Linked DNA regions of Bdellovibrio bacteriovorus. The protein of the gene in region 2 binds, or shares a complex with, the protein of the main gene of each other region. Links are inferred from orthologs where the notes say so. Each region holds a gene or a part of one and is shown on either strand. Other genes may lie near its edges. The genes, in order: dnaB and dnaG.

Evidence for each region.
Region 1: the proteins of dnaG (region 2) and dnaB are in contact, whole or in part, in a crystal structure (PDB 2R6A), measured with the Geobacillus stearothermophilus proteins. The link is inferred for Bdellovibrio bacteriovorus from one-to-one orthologs. Residues at the interface, in WP_049624496.1 of Geobacillus stearothermophilus: Lys456, Leu457, Leu458, Pro459, Ala460, Asn463, Ala464, Leu467, Leu535, Leu536, Ile537, Ala538, Gln544, Glu545, Asp548, Tyr549, His552; in WP_033016901.1 of Geobacillus stearothermophilus: Ser13, Glu15, Ala16, Gln18, Glu91, Leu92, Asp94, Ala95, Val96, Pro97, Thr98, Ala99, Ala100, Asn101, Tyr104, Tyr105, Ile108.

What each region holds. Positions count from the first base shown.
Region 1 is NZ_LUKF01000019.1:341,027-356,939, reverse strand. Bases 9,455-12,298 are described here. They hold dnaB (replicative DNA helicase), read right to left. Parts: upstream 11,663-12,298; coding sequence 10,247-11,662; downstream 9,455-10,246. Other genes in these bases: AZI85_RS16345 (radical SAM protein), read right to left, coding at 12,165-12,298; AZI85_RS16350 (helix-turn-helix domain-containing protein), read right to left, coding at 11,823-12,122; AZI85_RS16360 (SDR family oxidoreductase), read right to left, coding at 9,455-10,232. Outside these bases: AZI85_RS16420 (succinate dehydrogenase/fumarate reductase iron-sulfur subunit), read left to right, coding at 1-507; AZI85_RS16415 (cysteine hydrolase family protein), read right to left, coding at 606-1,247; AZI85_RS16410 (SGNH/GDSL hydrolase family protein), read left to right, coding at 1,318-1,986; AZI85_RS16405 (hypothetical protein), read left to right, coding at 2,119-2,367; AZI85_RS16400 (S8 family serine peptidase), read left to right, coding at 2,578-4,221; AZI85_RS16395 (alpha/beta fold hydrolase), read right to left, coding at 4,297-5,178; AZI85_RS16390 (FHA domain-containing protein), read right to left, coding at 5,188-5,880; rpsF (30S ribosomal protein S6), read left to right, coding at 6,063-6,515; AZI85_RS16380 (DUF2232 domain-containing protein), read left to right, coding at 6,531-7,418; rplI (50S ribosomal protein L9), read left to right, coding at 7,434-7,877; AZI85_RS16370 (S1 family peptidase), read left to right, coding at 8,074-8,922; AZI85_RS16365 (hypothetical protein), read right to left, coding at 8,997-9,191; more of AZI85_RS16360, read right to left, coding at 9,300-9,454; more of AZI85_RS16345, read right to left, coding at 12,299-12,803; AZI85_RS16340 (DNA translocase FtsK), read left to right, coding at 12,951-15,332; AZI85_RS16335 (hypothetical protein), read left to right, coding at 15,407-15,913. UniProt on the Escherichia coli protein: The main replicative DNA helicase, it participates in initiation and elongation during chromosome replication. Travels ahead of the DNA replisome, separating dsDNA into templates for DNA synthesis.
Region 2 is NZ_LUKF01000019.1:175,441-184,774, forward strand. Bases 1-2,968 are described here. They hold dnaG (DNA primase), read right to left. Parts: upstream 2,431-2,968; coding sequence 571-2,430; downstream 1-570. Other genes in these bases: rpoD (RNA polymerase sigma factor RpoD), read right to left, coding at 1-556; AZI85_RS15515 (GatB/YqeY domain-containing protein), read right to left, coding at 2,439-2,885. Also shown: rpsU (30S ribosomal protein S21), read right to left, coding at 3,033-3,227; AZI85_RS15525 (hypothetical protein), read left to right, coding at 3,398-4,459; AZI85_RS15530 (TerC family protein), read left to right, coding at 4,502-5,251; tRNA adenosine(34) deaminase TadA, read left to right, coding at 5,251-6,183; AZI85_RS15540 (DEAD/DEAH box helicase), read left to right, coding at 6,213-7,799; AZI85_RS15545 (hypothetical protein), read right to left, coding at 7,800-8,075; AZI85_RS15550 (protein-glutamine glutaminase family protein), read right to left, coding at 8,077-9,015; AZI85_RS15555 (M48 family metalloprotease), read left to right, coding at 9,128-9,334. UniProt on the Escherichia coli protein: RNA polymerase that catalyzes the synthesis of short RNA molecules used as primers for DNA polymerase during DNA replication.

The DNA.
Region 1 (15,913 bases), 170 kb from region 2 along the record:
AATTTCACGGACGGCGCGACTTTAACGATCGAACCTTTCCGTGCACAAGCTTTCCCAGTTATTAAAGACTTGATGGTGAATCGTTCTGCGATGGATAGAATTATCTCTGCAGGTGGTTACATTAGTCAGAATGCGGGCAATGCAGTTGATGCGAACGCTATCTTAGTTCCGAAAGCAGACGCTGATGAGGCTATGTCTTCTGCGACTTGCATCCAATGCGGAGCTTGTGTAGCAGCTTGTAAGAACGCTTCAGCCGCACTATTCACTTCAGCAAAAATTTCTCACATGGCTTTGCTTCCGCAAGGTCAGGTTGAAAGAAAAGAGCGTGCGATTCGCATGGTCGCTGCAATGGATGCGGAAGGTTTCGGCGCTTGTACAACGACGGGAGCATGTGAGGCGGCTTGTCCTAAGGACATCCAATTGACAAATATCTCTCGCATGAATCGTGAATTCCTTGTGGCAAACGCGACGAAGCGTGAAAAACACAGTGATGGCGGCGCAGGCTAGTTATTAATTAAAAACTATAAAAAAAGGGAGTCACAAGACTCCCTTTTTTTGTTTTAGGTAAAGACGCGTTGAGGATCTCCACAGAAAAATGAAACGACTTAAATAATAGTTGTCCGAGTAGCAAAGCTCGTTCGGAACAACGCCTCGTGAGCTAGCGTGTCTGGATCGTAACAACAATCTTGCACAAGATAGAGACGGTAATCAGCATCGCTGGCCCAAGCTACGCTGGAGAAAAGCACTCCACTACTCGCGATGCCTGCCATGACTAGTGTATCAATTCCTTGAGCTCGCAGATCCTGATCCAACTTTGTAGAATGAAAGACACTCGCTCGTGGACAAGCGTAATGCCCATCGTTTGGCTTTACATCAAGCCCGGCGACAGGAGTGGGCTCGCGAAACAATCCCATCTTTTGAATATTCATTGTCAGCATGTTCTTTTCAGTCACCGACTCGTAATGAGGACCCAGTGCAAAGTTAGCAAAGATCACAGGACGTCCTGTCGTGCGCCACGCTTTAATCAGGGCGTTGGCGCGATCAAGCATATCTGGCGGCAAATGTCCCGCCAATGCGGCAAATACATCCGCTTGAAAATGCATCATCAATAAGGCCGCCCGACTTGTATCTATATTTTTAAAGTCCATCATGTTCTTACGATACACCGATATGATCTTTAATACAGCAAGACGTTCTCTTGTGTTTCTTTTTAATCGGCGGCATCCTAAAAGCATGAAGATGTTCATTATATTAATTTCTTGTCTGTTCTTTTCCTCACCCACACTAGCAGGAACGCTTATCATAGGTGATTCACATGTGGTCGGACCTTTTGGCGAACATCTTCATAAATATTTCAACGAGGTTGCTCAGGAAAATGTGCGCACCGTGGGGCTTGCCGGCGGTACGGCTCGTTCATTTACGGATCCTTCTGAGGCAAAGCGCACTTTAAGTTTCGGTTTTGCTGATCGAAAAAATGAGAAGCAAAAAACCGTGTCTGGCGGCACGAAGGCCACAGCACCTTTATTGTCGGATCTTTTAGAAGAAGAAAAACCCCAAAGAGTCATCATTGAGCTGGGTGATAATTTTGCTGATTATAAAACACCGAATGCGCAATCAGACAAAACTGTGATAGCGCAAGTAAAGCAAATCACCGAAACATTGAATAAAAATAAATTCAACGGCAAGTGCTATTGGGTCACGCCCACGTGGACAGACAAAGCGAATTCAAAGCCCTATTTTAAATCAAATATGCGATTGACTCGAGTCATTGAAATCATCAGGAGCGAAGCAGCTCCTCGTTGTCAGGTGATCGACAGCACCACTGAAATCGGTATCGGTGAAAATGATATCAAAACGACTTCGGATGGACTGCACTTTGATTCTAAAAACGGTGCAAAATGGGCGCGTGGCGTTGCTGATAGAATTCGCGAAATCGAAGCCAGCACAAGCAAATCCGGTGCTAAAAATCCTGCCGGTGTAAAATAATATTATAAATTTTAACCTTTAAACTCTGCATCGAAAGTCGTCTCATACAGAGACATCTTCGACGTCACATCTTTTTTGAATTCTTCTAAAGCTAACGCAACAAACTTCCGAAACTAGACCAAGGATTGGCTTATGAAGAAGATTGATGTTTTGATGCAAGAGTTAGGTTTCAACAAAGATGCTCCAGACAGTGTCAAAGAAGCATTTATCAAACACCTTATGAAAGCTTCGTATGGAGTGAATGTTACAACTCCGTCAGAGAAAAAAGAGATCGCTGCAAACCCACAGAAAATCGCGACACTCAAATCTCCACAACAGTTGAGTTTTGATTTTATCGAGCAAGAAACGCGACCAACGTCCGGAAAAAAGGCCGTGTCTTAGTCTCGTCTGATAGAAGAATGGCTAGAAAATTTCTCGGCCTTCGTCGAGAAAAACACGACCTAGTGCTAAGAATTGGCCTCAAGTAATTCTCCTCTACAAAATTTAATAACCAGCTCACCTTCACATTGGTACCATTTTGGAACTGGGCACGTTCAGGGAAAATTTTTCCTCGTTCGTTCGTTTGAAAATCACCCAATGAAGGAGGGGATTATGAAAAGGCTTATGGAAAGAGCCTCTAAAGCGGCCATGGTAGGCTTACTACTTATTGGTGCTAATGCGTTTGCTGCACCTGCAGAATCAGTTCCAGGCGAGTACATTGTTAAATTGAAAGACTCTGTTTCCGCGAAATCTTCGATCAATGTTCTTAGCGCGCAACTTGGGTCCTATGTTAAAGACACTATTCCGGGACAAAACATTGTCGTTATCAAACGCCCGGTGTTTGAGATTCAATCAAACGTAGTAAAATCCCTTTCTGAAAATCCAATCGTAGACATCGTAGAACCAAACTACATCTACCGTATTAACAAAACTCCAAATGATCCTATGTTGGGTCAGTTGTGGGGCTTGAAAAATAGCGGACAACAAGATTCTGAACGCCGCGCAGGTATCGCAGGCGTGGATATCGGTGCGGAACAAGCATGGGATATCACAACAGGCTCTAAAGACGTCGTTGTTGCGGTTATCGATACAGGTGTTGACTACAATCACCCGGATCTAGTTGGCAACATGTGGACGAACGAAGCTGAAGCGAATGGTAAGCCGGGAGTTGACGATGACGGAAACGGTATCGTTGATGATATCCACGGTGCAAACTTCGTAAATGCCAATGCTCCAACGGGCAATCCACTAGATGATCACGGTCACGGTTCACACTGCTCTGGTACTATTGGTGGTACAGGCGATGACGGTAAAGGTATCGTGGGTGTAGCTTGGAACGTTCGTATCATGGGTATCAAGTTCCTTTCTGCAAGTGGTTCAGGTTCCCTTGATGGCGCTCTTAAAGGTATCGACTACGCAACTAAAATGGGTGCGAAAATCATGTCAAACTCTTGGGGTGGCGGTGGCTACTCTGAAACTTTGAAGCAAGCCATCGAAAGATCGAACGCTGCGGGCGCGCTATTTGTAGCAGCTGCTGGTAACGAATCAAACAACAACGATGCAAGCCCTACTTATCCTGCGACTTACGATGTACCAAACGTACTTTCAGTAGCGGCAGTTGATAACAGAGGACAAATCGCTTCATTCTCTAACTACGGTAAAACAAAAGTTCACGTAGGTGCTCCGGGTGTGAATATCGTATCTTCTATCACTGGTGGAAAATACGATTCATGGTCTGGTACTTCAATGGCGACTCCACACGTTTCTGGTATGGCGGTTCTATTGGCTTCTAACGAGCCCAACCTGACAGCGCTTGAAATGAAAGAAAGAATTATCGCGACTTCTAAACCAATCGCAGGTCTTCGTGGTAAATCCAAAGGTGGTATGGTGAATGCGTATGCAATGTTGACGAATACATTGCCTGCTCCAGATCCAAATGATCCGATCAACTGGCAAACAGTTCCCGTGAATATTTCTTCAGCTCATCCATACAAAGAAAAAACGAAAGAAGAGTTTGAAGTTCGTGTTCCAGGCGCAAAACAAATCGCTTTGTACTTCTCTAAGTTCGACACTGAAAGAGATTATGACAAAGTGGAATTCTTCGATGCGAATGGCAAGAAGGTTGCGGATATGAGCGGTAAAAATGACGACTCATTCTCGACAACTATTGATGGCGAATACGTAAAAATCGTTTTCACATCTGATGACTCTGTTCAACGCTACGGATTTGATATCACGAAAGCGGCTTACAGATAGTCTTGAAGTAACAGAAAAACTAAAAAGCCACCTTTCGAGGTGGCTTTTTTATTTGTGATGAAAAATTCAAAAAACTTATTTCTTCGAAGAAACGTCTTTCAAAAATTTTTCCATTTTTAAATTTGTATAATCAGGAAAATCCAGCTGTGTGCAGTGTGAACCATAAGGTACTAGCACGAACTCGGAATGTTTAATCGTCTCTTTAAAATGATATTGGAAGCGCAAGGGTGTCACCATATCCTTTTCGCCAGAGATGATGAGCGCAGGCACTTTGATATTTTCCAAAACCGATTCGCCGTTATACTCCATCAGCTCTTCAAACAGAGTGATAAAGACTTCAAGGTTCAGTCTTGCAACACCTCTAAGATACACTTCGATATCCTTGATGTGACTGACGCGCAAATTGAATCCACCCGCAAGTGCCGCGATATACACGGACATCGGATTATCAACAGCCAATTTCCACAGAGTATTCCACACGTACGGTTGCTTCTCGTATTGTTCTTTTACGAAATAGAAAAACGGCTCGATGACATCAAGACCGAACATGCCTTTAATTGGATTGCGAGCAAAGCCATTGATGAAAATCATCGATAAAAAAGCTTCCGGTTTCTCGTCGTAAGCCTTAAGCATGATGGGAACACCGAAACTGTGGCCTGCGAAGTGCGCCTGCTTAATCTCTAAATGCTTCATCAGGGCAAAAACATCTTTGGCTAAAGCCTCCATCGTCAACTGACTCATGTCGGTTACTGGATTGCTTTTTTGATGCCCACGAAGATCAAACGTGATGACTTTGTATTTGTGAGAAAAATATTCGATTTGGTGGTGCCAGTGATTCATGATGCAGGCAATGCCGTAGATCAGAATTAAAGGCTCACCCTCCCCGCGCACTTCGTAATAAATCGGAGTGCCGTCGAAGCTTTCAAAGCTGCCGGTGGTTTTGGGTGTAGTTAACATGAAGCCTCTCTACAAGTACGTCACTTTAATGAGCGTGTTTCCAAAAGAAATCAAGTCGCCATCTTTAAGCATTTCGGCATCTATGGACTTATTGTTAAGAGTCACACGACCTGGAGCTTTGATTTTTAATTGCACCATGCCTGGACCGGGATGGAGTTCGAAGGCCTCTTTCGGGGCGTCTTCATCATGCAGTTCAATATCCAGGGACTCTGAACCGGCCTTGCGGGGCCCGTAGCCTAAAATAATTTCCTCATCGGTCTGAATGCCTTGGGTGAACGTCAGCTTTAACGCAGGGCTAAATCTTTGCAATGCGAGGCTTTGCTCTGAGGGCTCGGGTGGAGTGACCTCTGACAGCTTGTCCTTTAAAATATTGCGCCAAGTCACAAGGCGGCTGAAGTCGATCGCGATCTCTTCTTCGACCGAAATGACTTTAAACTGGGTGCGACCGACCTCGAAGATAACCCCTGGTAATAACGCCACTTTTTTTACACGGCGGCCACTAATGTGGATCCCGTTCGACGAATCCAAGTCCATCAAAACAAACTGCCCCTTCCCGTCGATAGAGATCTGGGCGTGGGTCCCCGAAACTTTGGGGTCTTTGATAATGATGTCGGCCTTGGATCGACCCAGGGTGATTCCGTCTTCAACCTTGAAGCGGGAACCTTCGTTGGGGCCATCAAGAATCTCAATAAAAGTGACCATTTAAGTATTCTAGGACCGGTTTATTCACTATTCAAATGCCTAATCCTTGTGCTTGGTCCTAAGCCGTGCTAAACCCTCTAAACATTTTAAAAAAGTCATCCTTGCTCCCGCTCACTATGGTGGGGGCAAAAATCTTACTCTGACGAAGTCAGAGTGTAGACCAACCCGAAAGGATATAGTTCATGGAAACTACTAAATCTGCGAAAAAGCCATACGAAGTTGTGGTTCTTATGCACCCAGATGCAACTCTTGAAGAGCAAAAAGATTTGTTCAAAAAGAACAAAGCTACGATCGAATCTTTCAAAGGTTCAATCAACTCTTTGGAAACTTGGGGTAAAAGAAACCTAGCAACTCCAATCGGCAAAACAAAAAAAGCTATCTACTTCCACTCTACGTTCGAAGCAGATACTCAAGCTATCGCTGAGCTTGAAAGAACTATGCGTATCAACGACAAAGTTCTTCGCTTTATGCACACTCGTCTAGACGAGCGTGTTTCTTTGGCTAAGTTCATGGAAGGCTTCAAAAAAGGTCTTTCTGAATCTGCTGCTCGCGAAAAAGAGCGTGAAGCAAAAGCCGCTGCTCGTAAAGCTGCCTTCGCAGCTGCAAAAGCAGAACGTTTCGATAAAGGCGAATAATTAAGAGCGTAATCCATGAAGAAGACCGCGACGCCACAGAAATTCATCACAATTTCATCTCTCTCGATTTTGTTGTCGATGTTGACTGTGGTTATGGGCGCGCCTCTTCTTCGTGTACTACGCAAAGCCTACGGTCCCCTCGCCTTTTGGATTTTGGGACTAGTGGCAACGGGAGCAGCGTGGCTCCTGAACGCACAACCTCTAGCGCTTTTCCTTGGCTCTGTTTGGATGACTTTAGGGGCCTACATGGAGTTAGAGCAAAAGGGTGTTGGGTGGTGGATCTCTGGACTTGCGAGTGTCGCAATCGGTTCTGCAGCCGCTGGCTTGGGACTTTTTGGAGCACTTCAAAAGAACGGAATCAACACGTATGCTGAAGTCCAAAAATTAATGGAGCAGTTTTCCGCTCAGGTTCAGAAAATGAATCCCGCGGTGAAATTAGATCCGGCGATTCTGGTGCAGCAGGTTCCTTCAGCCATCGTTATTCTTTTAATTATAACGTTGGGTGTGGGACTCATATTTGAGAGAAGGGTTTTTTCATGGCTCAATTTGCCCCGTGAGAAAATTGCCTCTCAGCTCAAGTTGTTAGAATATCGTGTCCCGGATTTTATGATTTGGGTTGCGATGACTGCCTTCCTTCTGACAATGGTGAGTTTTGGCGGTAAGGCCACTTCCATCCTCGCAGTGAATATTGTGAACGTTGTTATCGTTCTTTATTTCTTTCAGGGGCTGGCAGTGTTGGAGGTATTTCTGAATTCGATGAAAGCCGGTGTTTTCATGAGAGTTCTGACGTACATAATTTTGGTCGGTCAGTTATTGCTTGTTTTGAGCGTAGTTGGCTTGATCGATTACTGGGTTGATTTCAGAGCTCGCTTGAACAAAGTGAAGCCTGCTGAAAGCAACTAACAAAATGGAGATCACATGAAAGTTATTCTTCAAAAAGACGTTAAAGATGTAGGTCGTGTTGGTGAGTTGGTGAACGTTTCTGAAGGTTTCGCAAGAAACTTCTTGTTCCCACGTAAATTGGCGGCGGAAGCTACTGAAAAACGCGTAAAAGAGTACGAACACTTGAAACGTGTAGCTGAAGCTAAAAAGAAAAAAGCATTGGCAGAACGCCAAGAGCTTTTGAACAAAATCAACGGCACAACTGTAACATTCAAATTGGCTGCTGGTGAGACTGACAAACTTTTCGGTACTGTTACTACAACAGATATCTCTAAAGAATTGCAAAAAATGGGTCACTCAGTAGACCGTCGTGACATTCTCCTTGAAGAGCCAATCAAAGTATTGGGTCAACACAAGGCAGTTGTTCGCTACGCAGAAGGTATGGAAGCTAAAATCCAGATCTCTGTAGAAAGAGCGTAATAACGAGAAAGTTTCGATAAATCGAAAGTTCTTAAAAGGGATCTCCGTCAAAAGAGATCCCTTTTTTTATAGTCATTTCATCTGCTTAAAAATGACGCACTTCTACTATAAGACTTTGTTATCTTAAATATTTGAAAAATTGTATTGCACTGGTTCCATTTTGGGTGTTTAACGGCCCTCACTTTGGGGGGTCACTATGAAATCCACAGTTTTTAAAGCAGCTCTAGTTACAGGTCTTTTGGGATCTTTGATTGCCTGCTCTCCTGCGAAACAGAACTCTGTTCAACTAGGCGCTGACAGCACATCTATAATTGGTGGCGTTCCCGTTGATTCTAAAGACGCTATTGCAAAATCTACAGTGGCTCTAGTGGCGTCTGTAGTCACTCAAGATGGTCAAGAAGGCCAATTCATCTGTACAGGTTCTTTGCTGACTTCAAACGTTGTTTTGACTGCTGGTCACTGCGTTCCTGAAGTAGGCGCTGAATATAAAGAGGTCGCTCTTTATGTGATCTTCAATACAGACCTTAATAATATGGAAAGAGGCGATATCCGCCTTGTTGTTGATCACGTTATTCACACTGAATACGGTAAAACTGGCGAACAAGGTGAAGACGCTCACGATTTAGCTCTTGTTAAATTCTCTGGCGCGATGGCTCCTGGTTACCAACTGGCGAAGTTCTTGGATGACGAGACTCTTTTAACAGCAGGTAAAAAAGTGACTTTAGCTGGTTACGGTTTGATCGAAACTGATGGCGTGAATACAAAAAGCGATAATAAGCTTCGCAAAGTTGACGTTGAAATCGTTGAAGACTTCGGAAAACACGAAATCCTTCTTGATCAAACTCAAGGTAAAGGCGCTTGCCACGGTGACTCTGGCGGCCCTGCATTCCTTGAAGTGAACGGCACTCAATATGTTTGGGGTGTTACAAGCCGTGGTGCTGGTAAAGACGGTAAAGATGACTGCTCTCTAGTCAGCGTTTACACAAAAGTGAAATCTGAATCTACTTTCGTCAAAGACGCTTTGAAAAAGCTTTCTGGAAAATAGTTTTTAGATAAAAGCTAAAAAGAAAAGGCTCCCGATGAGGAGCCTTTTTTATTTTGTATTAACGAAGATATCTTTTAAGCGCTCTGCTCGTCCTGCATTTCAAGGAAAACCAACTGAAGGTATTCAGCCATCACCTCACGTAATTCTTCAATGGTGAGCGTTTCTGGGCTTTTACCGTACTTCTCTAACAGCGCATTGAATTCACGTTCGACAGGATCCTGAGGCAGTCCGGTTGCCGCAATCACTGTCTTTGCTAAAGTTTCTCCCATGATCAGCCTCCATGCTTAACAAGGGTCTCGCTTTGTAAGACGCTTTGACTAAATCAAGAGGTTAAAGAGAACTCAATTCCAAAAAACGGCTTTGGGCTTTGGTCTAGCTCACTTCTGTCGACGGTGGGAATGTTCTTTAGACCAAGTACGTGCCTTAGGCAGGTTCCAATAGAGGAATGGCAAAAGAATTCGTCGAGGCAATAAACGACGAATGTAATAAAAGAGAGTCGCATCCAGGGTCGCTGGAATCCATAGCGGCGGATTTTCTTGCTTCATCACTTTCAAAACTTGCTTCGCGATTTTTTCCGGCGTGGTGAGGGACATATTCATCATCTTCTCCACAAACGGAGTCATGTTCTGATAGAAATCACAATAAGGGCCGCTCCAATTGCGGGTCGGATCTGACAACTCCGTGTGATACACGTTCTTAAAAGAGTTGCTGTGGATAAACCCGGGTTGCACCAACGTGATTGTAACGCCAAAGGGGCGCATCTCATACCACAAGGCTTCGCTGGCACCCTCTAAAGCGAATTTGGAAGCCGAATACGAGGCCATTGTCGGCATGGCTAACATTCCACTTACGGAAGAAATATTGATGATCTTACCGCGGCCGGTGGCACGCATATGCGGAAGCGAAAGACGAATCAAACCCATCGGCCCAAAGTAATTGGTCGCCATTTGCAGTTCTTCATCTTTTTCAGTCATGTGTTCAATCACGGAACGATAAGAAATCCCGGCGTTGTTAATAAGAATATCAACGCCACCCCAAGTTTTTTGGATTTCGTTATAAAGACGCACCCGATCCCCTTCGATCGTGACATCCAAAGAGCGAATCATAAAGCGATCGTTTTCTAAAAAATGGGAACGAACTTTTTCAAGGCTGTGTTCGCGCGCTGTCGCGACGACTCGATATTCTTGGCAGTTGTAAAGAAGCTCAGCCAAAGCCAGACCAATGCCGGCAGAACAACCCGTGACTAAGACCACGGGCTTAAAAGCTTGAGGTTTTGATTTACGCTGAAAGAAGTAAAGTAAGGGCCTCATAGAAGCCCATTATCTTAAACTGGGGCGCCGGGTGCAAAGTTTTTAGGTCTGCCGCCTGGCATCGGAGGCGGAGCTTGCGGTGGCGGCATCGGATTGATGTTACGCTCTTCCGGCTCGGCATCACGGAATCTATTGTACTGGGCATCGAAACGCATTTTAACGGGACCGGTGGCACCGTTACGCTGCTTACCCACGATCACTTCGGCGTGACCTTGTTTGTCTGGATTTTCTTTATCGTAGTAGTCATCACGATAAAGCATCATGATAACGTCGGCATCTTGCTCGATCGATCCTGATTCACGCAGGTCAGAAAGCATTGGTTTTTTCTCTGTACGACCTTCCACGCCACGATTCAGCTGGGCAAGGGCGATGACAGGGATTTTCAATTCTTTAGCGATGGCCTTCAAAGATTTAGAGATTTCCGCAACCTCTTGCTCACGTGAAGACATCTTTTGTTTCATGCTCATCAACTGCAAGTAGTCGATCATGATCAGATCTAATCCATGTTCAGCCTTCAAACGACGCGCTTTAGAGCGAATTTCAAATGGCGATACACCCGGAGTATCATCGATGAAAATACTAGCTTCAGAAAGAAGACTTGCTGCATGAATTAAACGCGGCCATTCCGAATCGCTGACTTTACCATTACGAAGTGAACCCAAGCCCACTTTCGCTTCGGCCGCCAACATACGCATCATCATCGATTCTTTACCCATCTCCAAGGAGAAGTAGGCCACGGTCTTTTTAAGTTTCAAAGCGACGTGCTGAGCGATATTCAAAGAGAACGCTGTTTTACCCATGGAAGGACGAGCGGCGATGATCGTCATCTCTCCAGGGTGAAGTCCCGCTGTCATTTCATCCAGGCGTTTAAAGCCCGTAGCAAGACCAGTGACCTCAACTTGGTTTTTATAAAGCTCTTCCAATTTTTTGATAGAAGCGCGAACGATTTCCATCGAGCCGACAAGGCCCGTGGCGGCTTTTGCTTCACCGACTTTAAAGATTTCGCTTTCGGCCTGGTCCACGAAAGATTCAACGTCAGCGAAATCTTGTTCGTAAGCTTTTTCAATAAGAGAGCTATTAACTTGAATCAGCTTACGCAAGGTCGCTTTGTCTTTAACGATCTTGGCGTGAGTGACGATATTTGCAGAGGAAATAGTTTTATCTAAAAGGCTGACCAGATACTCGGGTCCGCCCGCCATCTCCATGGAACCTTCACCCTGAAGAATGTTTGTCACGGTGATGATATCCACAGGCTGATTTTTGCTGTGAAGTTCTTTGATGGCGTTAAAAATCTTCTGGTGAGACGGCTTGTAGAAGTCTTCGGCCACGAGGATATCACCCACTTGATCCAAAGCTTCTCGGTCTAGCATGAGACCGCCCAAAATAGACTGTTCGGCCTCAATATTCTGAGGTGGAATCCGTGTACTCATTGAACCCCTCTAAGAGTAACGAAGATTTAAAACAAAAGACTAAAAAAATTGCGGGGCTTCTACAAAGTTGGTGGTTCTAAACGGGCCCGCCGGTGCACAAGTTTTCTGATAAATGCTTCGGTTCACTAGGATCCAAAGCATTTTTCCGAAAACTAATCTCTTAGTTCAGTTTTTTTACACGAATCTTATAGTTGTCAATTTTCTTCTTAAGTGTGTTGCGATTGATGCCAAGCATTTGCGCTGTTTTAACTTGATTTCCGTTATAAGCGCGCAAAGCCAGCTCTAAAAGAGGCTTTTCTACTTGTTCGATAACGACGTTGTACAAACCATTCAACTCAACTTGAGCTTCTTTTTGTTGAGCAAATAAAACTTCCAGTTTGCTTTTCACAAGCTTTTCCAAGCTTACGGACTGAAGATTAGCGACAAAAAGATTATCGGAACTGTTTAGGTTCGGCGTCATGGAACTCCCAAGAATGTTCAGCTTATTTATTTTTGGAGTGGACTACACTCCGCGTGTTTCGGGAGACCAAATATACTTATGCAGCTGCAATTGCAACCTCGCAGATGAATTTTGATGCAAAATTTTTTCTGCCAACCAGCGTTCAGACACTTGGCCGTATGATGGGCTGTATAAAACCACAAATTTTTCAAATAAATTGTGTTGACGACAGAATTCTTCAGACCATTCAAAATCTTTTTCAGAACAAATAACAAACTTGTATTCCGTGCTGGGCGTGGAAAAGCTGATGTTGTTCATCAAGAAAGAATCTGCAGCTCCGCTGTCAGGAGTTTTCACGTCTAAAATTATTTTTACGCGTGGATCAACTTGCTCAATGCTTTTTGATCCGCTGGTTTCCAAAGAAACTTTGTACCCGCGCTCACATAATGTGTTCATCAAAGTGTGAACTTCTTTTTGCAAAAGAGGTTCTCCACCGGTGATGCAGACATAAGGTGTTTTGTGCGATTCAATTTCTTTCAAAATTGTTTCAAGGCTTTGCAACTCACCTTCATAATAAGAATATTTGGTGTCGCAATAAGTGCAGCGCAGATTGCATGCCGTCAGGCGCACGAAGACAGTAGGAAGTCCTACATACGTCGTTTCACCTTGAACACTATAGAAAATCTCGTTTATTTTTAGCATGCTTAAACAGGCTCCTGGCGTTGACCCTCTGGGTCAGGCTCGTTGCAAGGATACGTGTATACGGCATTTTTCGAAACCGCACCAGTCTTAAGTCAAGGTTGCGCCTGTTAGAATGACTAACTACGGGAAATTTCGTAAATTTTTTAAATGAATCATTTTCTTAAGAAGTTTCGTCAGGACGTCATTGCAATCGGCTTTTTAGGTTTAGGGCTTTTCCTCGCCCTGGCTTTGTTCAGCTACAATCCATTTGATCCCTCTATGAATTCTATTGGGCAAGGGCTTAAAGCCACGAATTACTGTGGAATCGTGGGAAGTTTCCTTGCAGACGGCCTTTATCAAGCGTTTGGACTGGCGGCATGGGTCGTTGTTGCGAGCTTTCTACGTATTGCGTACGCAAGTTTCCAAGGGGAATCGCTAAATCTTAAGAACATTCGCTTTGTATGGGCGCTTCTTTTGATCGTGAATATCGCAGCTCTTTTGTCGCTTTACTTGCCAACAACAAAAGTTTTCAAAGAGCAGATATATTTGGGTGGTCTTTTGGGCTTGGGTGTTTCCCAGGCTTTGATGCGCGCTTTTAATTCTATCGGCGTTCAAGTCATCCTGCTCTCATTGATGGCCGTCCTTATTGTTTTCTATTTCGAAAAATCTTTGCAGGAGCTTTCAGAAACTCCACGCGGCTTTATGGCTTTCTTAAAGAAAAAGAAAATCATGGATAAACTTGCGGGCTTTTTTGCCGGCATGTTCGTGAAAGAGAAAAAAGCCAAAGCAAAAAAATTAGAAGCAAAAGAGGACAAGCCTAAAACAGTCTTCCCGCTTTCTGACAAAAAATTTGTTGGTAAAGATGAAGAGGAAGAAGATGAAGATCTCAACGCACTTCTTGAAGCCGACGCCGAAGCTGCGGAAGAAGAAGATGAAGAAGAGATCGAAGAAGAAGAAGAGGAGACACCGGCCTTGAGGCTTGCGCAAAAACGCAAAGTCGTCATGAAGGCAAAACCTCCTCGTCGTATTGAAAACTGGGATATGCCAAAGCTTGCGCTTTTGGAAGATCCTCCAGCTTCGCGTATTAAAATTGATAAGGCCGAGATTCAAAGAAAAGCGGATTCATTGGTAGAAAAGCTTAAGAACTTCTCTATCGAAGGTTCTATCCAGGATGCGAAGCCGGGACCGCTTGTTACGATGTATGAATTTAAACCAAATGCCGATGTAAAAATCAGTAAGATCTCTGAGCTTGAAGATGATTTGTCTTTGGCTCTTTCATCTGAATCTGTACGTGTGGTGGGTCATATCCCTGGAACAGATGTTGTCGGTATTGAAACAGCGAACTTAAAGCGCGAGACGGTTTATTACAAAGACTTGATCGCCGAAGATCAGTTCTGGAGTGAAGATCTTGCGTTACCGATGGCTGTCGGTCGCGCTGTGGATGGTGAACCTAAGGTAGTGGATCTTCGTAAGATGCCGCATCTTTTGATCGCGGGTACAACGGGTTCTGGTAAGTCGGTGTTTGTCGGCTCTATTATCACGGGCCTTTTGTTCCGCCATTCTCCAAAAACACTGCGCTTGGTTTTGATTGACCCTAAGATGGTCGACTTGGCGCCTTTTTCTACGGTGCCACACTTGGTTCTTCCTCACGTAACGGAACCTAAGAAGGCTGCGACAGCTTTGAAGTGGGCTGTGCGCGAAATGGAAAAGCGTTATAAATCTTTATCGAAATTCGGTGTCGGTAAAATTGAAGCCTTTAACGAAAAAACGGGTGGACTTTCAAAAGCTGAAATTGAAGAGCATGAAAAAATCAATTTGGAGCTGGAAGAAGGAAAAGCCAAGCTTGAGCAATACTACTATCAACCACTTCCGTTTATCGTGATCGTGGTGGATGAGCTTGCGGATTTGATGATCGTTGAAAAGCAGAACATCGAAGAGCCGATTCAACGTTTGACACAAAAAGCGCGTGCCTGCGGTATCCACTTGATCGTGGCAACTCAATCGCCTCGTAAAGATGTTGTCACCGGTTTGATTAAAACAAATATTCCGGGACGCGTGGCTTTGAAAGTGGCATCGAAAATGGACTCTCGTATCATCATCGATGATTCAGGTGCAGAACGCCTTCTTCCGAATGGAGATATGCTGTTCCAGGCTCCTGGCGTGGGAAAACCGACTCGCCATCATGGTCCTTATCTTTCAGATAAAGAAATTGGCAACGTCGTGAAACATTGGGCTGCACAAGCCGAACCCGAATACGATCCATTAGCGATGAAAGCTTTGGATGGATTTTCAGGTGGCGATGGTGCTGAGGCTGGTGATTCTGGCGGCGGCGGATTTGGTGAAGAAGAATACGATGAACGTTACGACGAAATTCTATCGTGGGCTTCTGAACAGAAAGAAATTTCTGCGTCTTTGATTCAAAGAAAGTTTAGACTCGGTTATCCACGTGCTGCGCGACTGATTGAAATCTTCGAAAAAGAAGGTGTCGTGGGGCCTGCGAACGGCAGCAAGCCGCGTCAAGTTCTCGTCAGTAGTTTTAGAGAACAATAATTTGAGCCTTGACTCTACCTCCTTAGGTCGGTGTGATTAAGACACCACAATAAAAACCATTCAAGGAGGAATTTATGGTTAAGGCTCTTATCGCCGCTCTAGGTCTTGCGTTCTCAGTTAACGCTGTTGCTGCTCCAACTGCAGTTGAAGTTTTGGCTAACATCCAAAACGCAGCGATCATGGATCAAGCTCAAACAATGGGTTTGGACTGGAAAGTTGGCGACAACGCTAACTACAACATCGACATGGGCTTCATCAAAGGTTCAATGTCTATGTCAGTTCGTTCTATCGGTGCTGATGGCATCTGGATGGATCAAAACATGGATCTTGGTTTCGCTGGAAAACAAAAAGTTGAAACTCTTCTTGATCCAAACACTGGCGAAATCAAAAAAATGCTAGTGAACGGTAAAGAACAACAAGTACCTAAACAAGACGTAGAAGTTATCGAAGTTAAAGAAGACAGAATCACTGTTCCTGCTGGTACTTTCGATTGCATCCACGCTCGTCTTAAGGACAAAGAACAAAATGCTGAAATCAACGCATGGATCAACCCACAACAAGTTCCACTTTCTGGTATGTTG
Region 2 (9,334 bases):
CACGGAAGATCGATTTAACTTTGATACGGCCTTCATCAAGACGTTTACCAAGTTGAATGATCTCGTATGTACCTAGAGGTGACAAAAGGATCGCACGAACGATTTCACGCTCCCCTTTTTCAATACGACGGGCAATCTCAACTTCACCCTCACGAGTTAAAAGAGAGACGCTACCCATTTTACGCAAATAAAGACGAACGGGGTCGTTACCCTTTACGTCTTCGCTTTCGGCTTTTTCTTCATCATCTATTTCTTCGTCTTCAGAATCCGGGCTTTCAAGGAATGCTCCTTCGCCCTCTTCTTCTTTCGAAGTTTCAGACAAGTCTGAAATTACTACACCACCACCCTCAAGCGCGTGCATGAATGCATCGAGCACCGAAGGAGCGATAATTTCAGGCGGAAGAAGGTCGTTGATCTCTTCAATAGTCAACGCACCTTTTTCCTTTGCAAGCTTCAGAAATCGTTGAATTTCTTCTTTAATCAACGTTTCTTGTTCTTGCAGGGAAAGAACCTTTACGGGCTCTTTCTCTTGTTTGTTTGGTAGGTTCGGTTTCATCAATACCCCGCCTTTTACCCTTTATTCAGAGAGATTCGGTTTCTCTGAATATTCATAATCTGTTCCAACTTTTCCGAACTAGGTTCGTTTTTAAGATCTCGCGCCAATTGCTTTGCTTGCTCTCTTAAGAAATTTTCACGCACGCGTTTAAAGCAATCACGCAAGAGCTTCATCTCTGCCTCTTCGTCGAACCCTGGCTCGGTTTCAGCTTGTGGACCGGCTTGAAATAAATATTCAGGCTGATCGACGTAAGAGACAAGCAGACTGGTCAACTTATCAAACTTATTAAGATCTTGTCTATACACATCCGTCGCCTTTTCTAGGATCTTTTTCACTCCGTCGTGAGCGACGCTCTCAAGCAATTTTTCATTCACAAATTGATCAAAATTGGCACGACTTTTGAGTACCAATCCTAATAGCAGAAGCTCGGCTTTTGAGCCTCCTTTAAGGGAGATTTTGCCACCCTCTACTGATTGGGACACCGGTGCCGGGCCTTGAGGGTTAGTCTGTGGGCCTGGCTGCACCGTCCTAGTCATAGCCGGGCGATTTTGCGAATAAACAGGGCCACTTCCCTGTATTCCGACAGCTTGACGCAACCAGGGCAGAGTTACGCTCATTTTTTGAGCGGCCTCAGCCAAATACAGATCCCTTAAACGAAGATCAGGAATCACCTCAAACAAAGGCTTTAGCTTATCTGCTAGCTTCACTTTTTCCGAAGCGTCGCCACGATAGCCTTCCATCCAACGCGCTAAAATCATCACAAAAAGGTCGGGAGCCTTATCCAGCTCGGCCTTCAGGGCTTCAGCGCCGTACTTTTTCACGTAGTCGTCAGGGTCCATGCTGTTCGGAAGCGTCAGGCCCTTGGGATACAAATCGGCAGCCAATAAAATCGGAAGACTGCGCTCGGCAGCTTCCATCCCCGCAGAGTCCCCGTCAAACATCGCCACCACGTTTTTGGTCATGCGTTTAAGCATTTTCCCATGGTCTGGCGTCAAAGCCGTTCCCATTGTGGCAACCACGTTACGAATACCCGCTTGATACAAGGAAACTAGATCCATGTATCCCTCTACAATAAGGGCCATGTCATCACTGCGAATATAACGAGCGGTCTGAGAAAGTCCGTAAAGCACCTTTCCCTTAATAAAGACCGGCGTTTCTGGAGAATTCAGATATTTCGGTTCATTTTCTTTTTTCTCTAAATAACGTCCACCGAAAGCAATGGGCTCTCCCATCGCCGAGAAAATCGGGAACATCAAACGATCACGGAAGATATCAAAGTAGCCAGATTTATTCGTGCGAGCCTTTACTAGACGCGCTTCTTCGGCCAAGGCCATCGAGATGTTGTGAGAAGCTAAATGCTTTTCTAGCCCATCCCATTCCGCAACCGCGTAGCCAATCCCGAAAGTCTCGATGACTTCTTTAGAAAGGCCACGGCTGGCGATATATTTTTTCACCGGATGATCGTTAGGAACACGGTGAAGTTGCTCTGAAAAGTAATGAGCTGCGAGCTTATTTACTTTTAACAACAACTTCTTTTTTTCAGCGACTTGGTCTTGAGCCGCTTCGTTCTTTTCAGGAGCTGGCATCGGAATGCTAGCGCGATTGGCAAGATACTCGACCGCTTCCGGAAAGCTCATGCCCTGGTAGTCACGTAAGAATGAAAACATGTTTCCACTCTTGTGACAGCCAAAGCAGTGATAGACTTGTTTTGTCTCAGAAACAGAGAACGACGCCGTTTTTTCGACGTGATCAGGAAATGGACAGCGGCCCATAAGGCCGCTACCACTTGGTTTTAACTGAGTGTATTGAGAGATGATATCGACGAGGTTATTGGCCTCGGAAACTCTCTCGATAAAGTCTTGAGAAAATCTCATGAACCTTCTTACGCAAGTTTAGATTTGATTACTTCGCTTACTACTTTGTTATCAGCCGCACCACCAGAACGAGCGATGACTTCTTTCATCACAGGTCCCATGTCTTTCACCGTTTTCGCGCCCGTAGCTGCGATCACTTCAGTCACTAGAGCTTCGATTTGTTCACGGCTCATTTGTGCAGGCAAATAAACTTCAAGAACTTTCAACTCTGCAGATTCTTGATCTACAAGGTCTTGACGACCGGCTTGTTGAAACTGCTCGATAGATTCTTTTCTTTGCTTAACAAGTTTTTTAACCACGCCAAGAACTTCATCACCTGTGATTGGGTTCGGGCGCATGTCGATTTCACGGTTTTTGATCGCGGCTTGGAGCATACGAAGAGCTCCCAACTTAGCACTGTCTTTCGCGAGCATCGCGGCTTTGATATCCGCAGTGATTTGATCTTTGATTTCCATCGATACCTCCGAGAGTAAGACTGTTCAAAAAGGCGCAGCCGCAAGAAGTTCAATGAAGTCGGATGGGTCTTATTCAACAGTCTGTCTGTAAGAACAGAGGCGACCTTTTGGGCCGCCTCTTGAAAAACTATCTTCGCAAAAGAAGGACTAGTCGTTCCAGCCTTTTCTCGATTTTTTTACAGCGCGTTTACGAGCTGCAAGAGACTTCTTTTTAAGTCTTACTGAGGGCTTTTCAAAGTGTTCACGTTTTTTAACTTCAGAAAGAATTCCTGCTTTTTCGCAAGATTTTTTGAATTTTCTGAAAGCAGATTCAAAAGACTCACCGTCTTTGATCTTAACCATTGCCACGACAATCACCTGCCCTTCGATGTGGAAAATGAGAGATGAGTGTATAACAAAGCAGCATAAAAGGCGCAAGTCTCGGGGTCTTAACGCGATGAATTATTATTTCCCATGTGCTTTTTTATTGCGCAGCCAAGGAAAGCACGGGAAAAATTCATCGAGGGGTGTTTATGAGAAATCTTATCTGTCTGATATTACTGGGCTTATCCTTAACTCCAGCGGCCTATGCGTGGGAGGACTTTTACATCCTAAAGCCTTCGGAATTCCAGATTGAACGCACCCCTGGTCAAAGATTCACTCCCTTGAATTCAGTCAGCTGCCGAGACCGCATCAAACAAGTGATCTGTTTGGTGGATAACTCATCTTCACCAAATGGTCCTCGAAAATGCCTCAGCGGGTCCGAAAACTTCGCACCCCCCATTGAAAAGATCTACGATATTTTGCCCGAAAAGCTGCAAAAGGCTTTTTGCGGACTTGATGCTATTTTCGTTGAAAGCGATGTGGAATCTTTAGCCTATGCGGGCATTATTCGCGCGAACGAAAAAGGCGAAGTCGAAGGTTCTTTTATCGGCGTTCGTCGCACACTTTTAGAAAGAGCTTACGACGCCACTTCGGTCTTTGGCTGGAAAGAACAAAAAGCTTTCGGTATCGTGGCGCCTCCGTTTGTGCACTTACCAGACGGACCGCGAGTCGAAGTCATTCTGCCTAATACCTTGTCCGCGCTTCAATATATTTTCATTCACGAAATCGGCCATATTTTGGATTTTGCAAATTCTGCGAATGAATTTGTCTGCCCTCCGAATGAAACTTGCGACTTGAGTAAATGGGATCCGACAGAGTTTGGAAAAATGGTGCCGGCTGCAAATTCTTTTAGTTCTTTAAGTTGGAAAAACCCGATGTATCCACAGGATGCACAACGTTTTTCACTTTGGGATAAACTTTGTTTTTATGGGTGTAATGAACGCCTGACAGTTTTGGATATGGAAGGGTTCTACCAACAGCTTGGTCAGACAAACTTCGTTTCTACCTATGCCGCTGTTTCTCCTTATGAGGACTTTGCAGAGAGCTTTGCGTTTCATGTGCTTAGCCTCCAAGGTGAATGGAACTACCGGATTCAAACACCGAACATGGCTTACTCTTTAGAAAAGAAGTGGGACGTTTTGTTTTCTAAAAAATCTTGGCTTGAAGCGTTCTATCAGCGAGATCTTAAATACCCAAAAGCCACAAAGTAGTTTATAAACTCCTTTAGCTCATAAAGGAGTTTTACCACTATGATGGAAATGCTTTCGAACCCTCAAATCTGGATTGCCTTCGGTACTTTGTTCGCTTTGGAATTAGTACTAGGAATCGACAACGTTATCTTTATTTCGATTCTTGCCGGCAAACTTCCTAAAGACCAACAGCAAAAAGCGCGCATGACGGGCTTGGGGCTTGCGGTTTTGACTCGTATTTTGCTTTTGTTTTCTTTGTCTTGGATCATCGGTCTTACCGAGCCTATTTTCTCTGCCTTGGGCCAAGAGATTTCAGGTCGTGACTTGATCCTTCTTCTCGGTGGTCTATTTCTTATCGTTAAAAGTACGGCCGAAATTCATCACAAGCTTGAGGGCGTTGATGGAAGTCAGTCTAAGAATGTCGCGCACTCTTTCGGCGCGGTGATCGTTCAGATTCTTCTTTTGGATATCGTATTCTCTTTGGATTCTGTGATCACGGCCGTGGGTATGGTGAAGGAATTGTCTGTGATGATCGCGGCGGTTCTAGCTTCGACAGCGGTGATGATTTTCTCTGCGAAAAGCATCAGTGATTTCGTGGATTCTCATCCTTCATTGAAAATTTTGGCGTTGAGCTTCCTTCTGATGATCGGTTTTACTTTGATCGTTGAAGCTTTAGAAGTTCATATTCCCAAAGGATATGTCTACTTCGCGATGGCTTTCTCTGTCGGTGTTGAGATGTTGAACATTCGCATGCGTAAAGCGAGTGTGAAAGATCACGTTAAACTTCGTGAAAGAGTGGCAGAGGAAAAATAGTGTCCTCTCTCCTCCAAGAAGACTCATATTGGATGCGCAAGGCTTTAAATCTTGCGCGTAAAGCAGCGGACAAAGGAGAAGTTCCTATTGCCGCTCTTCTTGTTGGACCTGAGGGCCTGATTTCTTGGGCCATCAATACTCGTGAACGACAACAAACTCCTTTGGGCCACGCTGAACTCTTCGCCCTTCATAAAGCTTCTCAGAAAAAACAAAGCTGGCGACTGAGTGACTGCACTTTGTATGTCACCCTGGAACCTTGTGTGATGTGCGCGGGAGCAATTCAACAGGCCCGATTAAAACGCGTTGTTTATGGGGCTTCTGATCCCAAGGGCGGCGCGGTTCAAAGTCTTTATCACGTGCTGAACGATCCCCGCTTAAATCATCAAGTAGAAGTTACAAGCGGAGTTCTTGCCGAAGATTGTGCTGCTCTTCTTCAGGGTTTTTTTCAAGATCGCCGTGAAGAAAAAAAGACTGAAAAATCTGAAAAGGTCTATCGCGAACGCACTTCCGTTGTGGTGGTTCACAAAAATCAAATTCTTGGATTTCACGCGATTGATCCGACGTCAAAAGCCCCCTATTTCTTTTTACCTGGCGGCGCGATTGAACCGGGAGAAAGCATTCCTGAAGCGGCCGCTCGTGAATGCCTTGAAGAGACCGGCTATAAAGTCCGCGTGCTAGAAGAAACGGCTTTTGAAAGAAAGTATGATTTTCCGTGGAATGGGAAGATTCATGCGTGCCGAACCGTGTTTTACCTCGCTGTACTCGATCAAGAATGGACTCCGCCTCACAACGTCCAGGATGCCGATTATCACAAAGGTGTTGCATGGATGAGCACGAAAGAGGCTGCGCAGGTCTTTTCATATAACAAAGACATCCTCTGGGCCGTGCAAAAATTGCTGAAAACCGCCCAAAAGAAATCCGCCTTGCGCTGAAGGCCTTAAGGCTGTTACAACGGCCTTTCATGACAACGACAAAATTTACCGATCTTCCCTTAGTTGCCCCTCTTCAATTTGCGTTAAAAGAAGCAGGATATGAAAATCCAACACCAATTCAGTTGGCAGCCATCCCTATTCTTTTGCAAGGGAAAGACCTTTTAGGTATCGCTCAAACAGGAACTGGAAAAACAGCGGCGTTCAGTTTGCCGATTTTGCAGAATTTAGCAAAACATCATTCGCGTCCGGAAGCAAAGTGCCCACGCGCTTTGATTTTAACTCCAACTCGTGAGCTGGCGATTCAGATTCACGAAAACATCGAAGCATACAGCAAGCATTTAAAGCTTAAGCACGCGGTGATCTATGGTGGCGTGGGACAAAATCCTCAAGTTCGAGCTTTGCAAGCCGGCGTGGATATTCTTGTCGCGACTCCGGGTCGCTTGTTGGATTTATTCTCTCAAAAGTTTTTGCGTTTGGATAAAGTGGAAATCTTTGTCTTAGATGAAGCCGACCGTATGCTGGATATGGGATTCATGCAGGATATTAAACGCATTCTGCCTTTGCTTCCTAAAAAACGTCATAACTTGTTCTTCTCCGCAACAATGCCGCCAGAGATTTCTAAACTTGCTCACAGCATTTTAGTAAATCCAGAAAAAGTAGAAGTGACACCCACGTCTTCGACAGCAGAAAAAGTCGATCAAAAAGTCATGTACGTTGAGAAGAAAGACAAATTGGATCTATTGATCCATCTTCTTAACGACAACGATCTTTATAAAGTTCTGGTTTTCGTGCAAATGAAACACGGGGCAAATCGTGTCGTAGATAAACTCGTTAAAGCGAACATCACGGCTGCTGGAATTCATGGCGATAAATCTCAGAATGCGCGCCAAAGAGCTTTAGAAGATTTCCGCAACGGAGACGTTCGCGTCCTTGTTGCTACGGATATTGCCGCTCGTGGTATCGACATTGAAGGCATCACTCACGTTATCAATCTTGAAGTGCCACATATTCCTGAAAGCTATGTTCACCGTATTGGAAGAACAGCGCGCGCCGGAGCATCTGGAGCCGCGATCTCTTTCTGTACGGCAGAAGAGAAGTCTTTCATGTTTGCGATTGAAAAGGTCACTCGTCAGCCGGTTCCGGTTGTGAAGAACCAACCTTATCACTCAGAAGCCATTGAAAAAGCTCAAGTGATGAGTGCGGGTAAAGCCAAAGCCATTCTTGAAGGGCAACGCTTAGAGAACAAAGCGAAGAATCGCGCTGGCCAGAAACCGAAGCGTTCATTCGGCGGCGGCAGCGGCGGTGGTAAACCGAAAAGCTCTACTCACGGTGGTGGCAACAAGCCGCACCGACAAGATTCAGCGAAGAGCCCTGCGGCTCACGGTGAAAGCCATAAACCACACAGGCACGAGTCAGGAAAAAGCGACGCTTCTCATGGGGGAAACAAACCTCACAGAGCGGAAACCCCAAAAAGTGGAAGCTCTCATGGTGGAAGCCACAGTGGAAAACCTGCTAAGGCAACTCCGCACAAAAACAACGGACCTAGCGGTGGTGGAAAAAAATCAGAAGGTCAAAAACCGAAAAGAAGATTTTTTGGATTCGGCAGAAAGGGCTAATTAAGGCCCTTTCACGTCAATAATTTTGCGCGTGTGTTGTTCCACTGAAAACTTAACGGGCTTTTTCAGTTTCAAACTTTGTTTAAGATTATCCATAAACGGTTCGTTACCCGTCAGTTCATAAACGCTGGGATGAAGCTTAAAGGACACGCGCACTTTCTCGTTCACGTTTTCAATCTTATACACTTTATCAGTAAATGACTGCGACTTCGGCGCGGATGTCTGCGCCCATGAGATGTGAGAGATCATTAATAACGTCATCAGAATGAATTTCATCTTAAAGTCCCTTTTCGCGCTTTAACTGCTCTCGCTCATAAGCCAGCATACTTTGTTCTTCACGTCGGGCATCTAATTCCTGCTCTGCCTGCACTGTGTCCGCGGCATGCCACTTCAGACGATTCGGTTCGTTCTTCGCGGATGGCAAAGTTTCACCACGCAAGGGCCCGAGGTTAAAGCGATCGGTGATATAGGCCAAAGCTTCTTTCTTCGCTTTTGGCGTTGTCAGAAGTTTATCCGTCCACTGTTTGACAGGAACGGGCTTGTCATAAAGAGCGGGATCTAGAATATGCAACTCAATCCCCTTTTTTGTCTGAACGGCAACAACAGGGGCGACATGGTAATTCCACATGTAGTTTTCAGGATATTGGCGCTTGTCTTCGGGAATGATAAGTTCCCCTTCTAAAAACATCTTGGCGACACGGATGCCTTTTTTTTCCATTTGCTGTGCAAAAATATGAGCACGAGCGTAACAACCATTCTGAGTTGCACCGAAAGCATATCTTTCATCTTTCGCAAACTCTGAGAATATTTTTTTCGCTTCATCTTCCGTCAACACAGACACCGGAATATTCCCGGCAGCCGTTTTCGCTAAAGTCATCGTCGGATAAACGACACCTTTCGGAGCGCTTTCCTTCGGGTCACAGATCTCGGGTTTATTTAAATTATTTAAGGACTTTGAAAGTGACTGATAAAACTCGGAATAATCCGTCATCGCCGCTGATGTGCCGACTTTTTTTGAAGCGTTTTGATCCGGTAGCAGAGGTTCTTCGTAGTGACCAGCGGCACTGCATAGTTCTTCGGCCATCATGCGATCACGGGATGAAAAATCATCCGGCGCCGCTTGGACGGCTTCCTTAAACTGGCAGGCTTCTTGGGGGGTGAGGGCCCAAGAAAAGTGGAAACTAAAAAGGAATAACAATACGTACATAAAACGCATGCTTCTTTTTCGGAATTTTTACGCTCGCGCCAAAGGGGTCTGACCTGGACTTTCGCCTGTTTTCACGAAAGAAAATGTGGCTCTTCAGAGGGGCGTTTGCTTTAGTTTTTATATGAATCAAAAAGAAGCTCTATTAAAACTCGACGAAGTCTTAGATCAATGGATTAGCACCCCAATGGGAAGAAGAACTTTTTTAAGTTCTCTTCCTCTTTTGATGGCAGCATGCGCGACCGAACAACACCGTCAGCGCGAAGGAAATCTGCGTGGTGATGAAACAACTTTGACCTATGATCAAGAAAGAAACCTGACGAAGGAAGCT